Regions from separate parts of the Duganella sp. GW821-FHT07F09 genome, predicted to be linked through region 2. Evidence: predicted binding sites of a transcription regulator. Region 2 holds the regulator's gene; the other holds the start of a gene.
The links. Region 2 encodes LexA, which represses DNA repair genes until DNA is damaged. Its sites were predicted from a motif close to ACTGTATNNNNATACAGT; they were not measured.
Positions count from the first base shown of each region.

Region 1: AC07P1_RS16850 (VRR-NUC domain-containing protein) is a predicted target of LexA. The motif match lies at 997-1,014, and genes of this name have one in related genera.

Region 1 is NZ_JBWKQJ010000006.1:52,647-55,043, forward strand. It holds gene AC07P1_RS16840 (hypothetical protein) at 13-222, shown strand; gene AC07P1_RS16845 (phasin family protein) at 288-842, shown strand; gene AC07P1_RS16850 (VRR-NUC domain-containing protein) at 1,047-2,397, shown strand, end outside.
Region 2 is NZ_JBWKQJ010000001.1:632,648-635,044, forward strand. It holds gene AC07P1_RS02900 (DUF5695 domain-containing protein) at 1-525, shown strand, start outside; gene lexA (transcriptional repressor LexA) at 643-1,281, shown strand; gene AC07P1_RS02910 (serine hydrolase domain-containing protein) at 1,438-2,397, opposite strand, start outside.

The DNA of each region.
Region 1 (2,397 bases), on a different contig from region 2:
TACGCTGGGAGCATGACGAATATCAATACGCGCGTCGCCGCCCTGCTGACACTGGCGCTGTGCAGCGGCCAGCTCGGCGCCGGTCCGGCGCCCTGGTGGCAGTACCGCAGCAAAATCGACGGCAAGCTGGCATGTTCGCAAACCCCGCTCGGCGCCGGCTGGGAGAAGGTGGCGGGACCGTACAAAGATAGCCGTTGCGAAAAGTTAGTTCTTGCTAAATAATGGACCCACAACAACACGGGAGAACCCCGGGGCATTACATACCATCATCATAATGAGGAGACTGTATGTTTACGAATCCCGAGCAATTTGCCAACGCCACCAAAGCCCTGTTTGAATTCCAACTTGAAACATTTAACGCACTGACCAGCAAAGCCGTGCAAGGCGTCGAGCAGGTGGTCGCGCTGAACATGGCGACCGCCAAGTCGCAGATGGAGGACGGCCTGGCCACAGGCAAGGAAATGAGCCAGGCGGCCGACCCGAAAGCGGCGATGAGCCTGGCCGCCGCCAAGCTGCAGCCCGGCGTCGCCGGCGCGAACGCCTACAACCAGCAGCTGGGCCTGATCATCGCCGAGATCCGCGAAGAGTTCACCCGCGCCGCCGACGCCCATGTGGCCGAGGCCAAGAGCAATCTGAGCGCGCTGATCTACGACGTCACCAAAAACGTGCGTCCGGGCTCGGAAAACGCGGTGCAGATCGTCAAAACCGCCATCGACAACGCCTTCAACGGCTACGAGCAGGTGACCAAAGCCACCAAGCAGGCGGTACAGTCGGTGGAGGCGCAAATCGCCAAAGCCAGCGAAATGGTGGAAAAAAACACCCCCGCCGCCAAGCAAGCCTGATCGATCCCTCTAATCCGGGGGCATAATCCGGGGTCAGGTCCACCATTTCTACACGAACTGTGCTGTATCGATGCTATAGCGCCGAGCTTGTGTAGAATTGGTGGACCTGACCCCGGAGTTGATTTTGCTGGGCAAGCGGTGCTGAAAGCGATACACTGTATATAAATACAGTTTATCGTTCTCCTCGCTTCCGCTTCCCCTGCAATGATCAAAGTTCTCGACAACGCGTTTTATTACCTGGATAACTTCCATCAGGTGCTGGCGTGGATAGGCGACCGTTACGACGATCTGCTGACCACCGAGGAACGCGACTTCATCACCGCCTTTCCCACGCTGCCGCAGGCGTCGCGCGCGCTGCTGGTGCGCATGGTCATGCGCAAGGGAACGCTATTCCGGGCGAGCAAGCTGGCCTACGCCGAAATCGGTAGCGCGCACGAGGCCGCCCGTCCGCTCACCGCGCTGGGCCTGATCGAGGAAGATCCGCTGCTGGACCTGGAACAGCTGTTCGATTTGCTGCAAAAGCCGGAGATCGGCAAGATCTTCCAGCTGGCGCCGCACGTGCGGCAGTTGCGCAAGAGCGAGCAACTGGAGGCGCTGCGCGAGCAGTACGATGGCCGGCACCGCTTTTCGAACTGGTACGAGAATTCCGGCGACCATGTCTACAGCCATCTGACGCAGCAACTGTGCGACCGCCTGCGCCTTATCTTCTTCGGCAACTATCACCAGGACTGGACCGAGTTCGTGCTGTCCGACCTGGGCATCTACCAGTACGAGAAGGTGGCGTTTTCGCCGGCCGCGCGCGGCTTCCGCAGCCGCCGCGACATCGACGATTTCCTGATGCTGCACCGTTGCCACGAGCGTTTTGTCGATGGCGAGGACCCGGCCGACGTGATCCGCGATCTGCCGCCCTGCTCGGACGATAACGAATGGCTGCGCAGCCGCCGCGACAAGCTGACCTTCACCATCGCCCAGCATGTGGAAAAGCTGGCCGACTGGAAGGCCGCGCACGCGCTCTATGCAAGCTGCCACTATCCGGGCGCCCGCGCGCGCGCCATCCGCGTGCTGGAAAAAGACGAACAGCCGCGCGAAGCTTTTGATTTGCTTCAGGTCGCGCTGCAACAGCCCGAGAGCGAGGCCGAACGCCAGCAACTGCTGCGCATGGCGCCACGCCTGGCGCGCAAGCTGGGCCACGCCAAGCCGCCGCGCACGCCGCTGGCGCAGGCGCTGCGCATCGATCTGAGCCTGCCGCCGCCGCCGGAGCCGAGCTACGTCGAATTCGTCGTGCGCGACCATCTGACGCGCGACGACGCGCCGGTCTACTACGTTGAAAATTCGCTGATCAACTCCCTGTTCGGGCTGCTGTGCTGGGACGCGGTGTTCTGCCCGATACCGGGCGCCTTCTTCCATCCCTACCATCGCGGTCCGGCCGACCTGCACAGCGCCGATTTCCAGCGCCGCCGCGCGCAGCAATTCGCCAACTGCCTGGCGCAGCTCGACGGCGATGAGTACCGCGCCACCATCCTGGCCAACTACGCGGCCAAGACCGGCATCCAGT
Region 2 (2,397 bases):
CACCTGCTGCGCGTGGCCTACGGCGGCCTGCTGGGCGGCATCACCAACATCGACCGCGACGGTTTCTCGTCGGCCGCCTTCCACGCCTGGCCCGACATGATGCGCTGGGACGCCTACAGCGGCGACTACGGCATGGGCTTCTACGGCCACGCCTACGCCACCGCGACCTATGTGCTGAAGGACCCGACCTTCGGCTGGCTCAGCTTCGGCGGCAACATGAAAGTGGCTAATAATGGCGTGGTCCAGGTCACGCCGAAGGACAGCGCGCGCACGCGCCTGTTCGTGGCGCCGGCGCGCGCCTGGATCACGCTGGAGGCGGGCAAGATCGACGCCGCCACCTACGATCCGAAAAGCCGCGCCATCACGCTGGAGCTGGCGCCGGCCACCGCCACCACGCCGGCGGCCAGGCTGCTGGTCGAGAGTCCGGGCGGAAAATTCAAGCCGCAGGGACAGGTCGCCGAGCGCGGCGGATATAAGATTCCGCTGACGGCGGCGCCGACGCGCGTGCTGCTGAAGCCACGATGACAGGGGTTGAAGGAACTTTTTTCATTTTATTTCGTTGAACACAACAAATTTCCTTGCATTGCGGGCCATACTGTACAAAAATACAGACTGTCTATATACACAGGCCCAACTGCACTCATGATCAAGCTCACCGCACGTCAGGAACAAATTCTCAATCTGATCAAGGATGCCATCGAAAACACCGGCTTCCCGCCGACGCGCGCCGAGATCGCCAACGAACTGGGCTTCAAATCCGCCAACGCGGCAGAGGAGCACCTGCAGGCGCTGGCGCGCAAGGGCGCCATCGAGATCGCCGCCGGCACCTCGCGCGGCATCCGCTTGCTGGGCGTGCACGCCGAACCGGCCACGACTAAGGTGCCGGTGTCGCTGATGATGTCGTTGCCGTTGATCGGCCGCGTGGCCGCCGGCTCGCCGATTTTGGCGCAGGAAAACCTGGAAACGAGCTACAGCGTCGATCCGGCGATGTTTTCGTCCAAGCCCGATTACCTGCTCAAGGTGCGCGGCGAGTCGATGCGCGACGCCGGCATCATGGACGGCGACCTGCTGGCGGTGAAGAAGGTCGACAGCGCCAAGAACGGCCAGATCGTCGTCGCGCGGATCGGCAACGACGTCACGGTCAAGCGCTACCGCAAGACCGGCACCTTGGTTGAACTGTTGCCGGAGAATCCGGACTTCAAGATCATCAAGGTCGATCCAGAAGCGGACGAGTTCGCGCTGGAAGGCCTGGCGGTCGGCCTGATGCGCAGCTGGCACTAAGCCGGGCCTCAGGCAGATGGTTCAACGTGGAGACACGTAGGGCGGATTAGCGAAGCGTAATCGGCCATGTATGCGCCGCGTTGACGCTTGCATGGCCGATTACGGCGTTCCGCCTAATCCGCCCTACGTGTTTTAGAAGTATCTTGCCTTCCCGTTTCACATCGCCATCGGCTTGGGGACGATGATCGGGAACGCGCTGTTGAGCGCGCGCCGTGCGATGTCGTCCGACCCCATGTGCGAATTCGACATCAACACCACGCCGCGCCGCGCGACCTCGTCGAAACCGATATACGTGCGGTAGCCGCCCGTGCCGCCGTTATGCCAAACGATGCGCGAGCCGTTCTGCTCGAGCACATGCCAACCCAGCGCGATCGATTGCCCCGGCTTGCCCTCCAGCGCATGGCGCGCCTGGTGCGTCGTCCGCATCGCATCATATAGCTGCGACTTACGCAGCCCCATGTTCGCGCCCACGAACTTCAGCATGTCGGCCGTCGACGAGCGCAGCGCGCCCATCCCCGCCAGCACCGGCATGTCCCAGTTGGCAGCCGGCATGCCCGGCATCTCGTAGCCGACCGCCAGATGCCGGCGCATCGCCGGCGTCAAGGTCACGGCAGTACTGGTCATGCCCAGCGGGCCGGTGATGCGCTGGCGCACCAGCGTTTCATAGTCCGTCTTCACGCGCAGCGTCAGAATATGTCCCAACAAGCCGACGCCCGCGTTGGAATACTCATACTTCTCGCCGGCCGGACGCGCCGGCGTGAAGCCGGAGACAAACGCGTACAGCTGCGGCACGGTGTAATCGGCGAACGGGTTGTTGTCATCCTTGGGCGCCAAATTGGACGGGATGCTCGGAATGCCGGACAGCTGCGACGACAAATCCGCCAGCGTGATCTGGCGCTCGCCGACGGCGGGCAATGTGACGGGCAAATAGCGCGCTGCGGGGTCGTCGAGGCCGATCTCGCCGACGCGCGCCAGCTCGCTCAGCAAAGTGGCGGTGAACACCTTGGTGATCGAGCCGATCTCATAGACCGAATCGGCATCGACGGGCGCCCCGCCCGCGCTCAACGTACCGTGGGCCAGTACGCGGCTACCCTGCGCGTCGATGATGCCGACCAC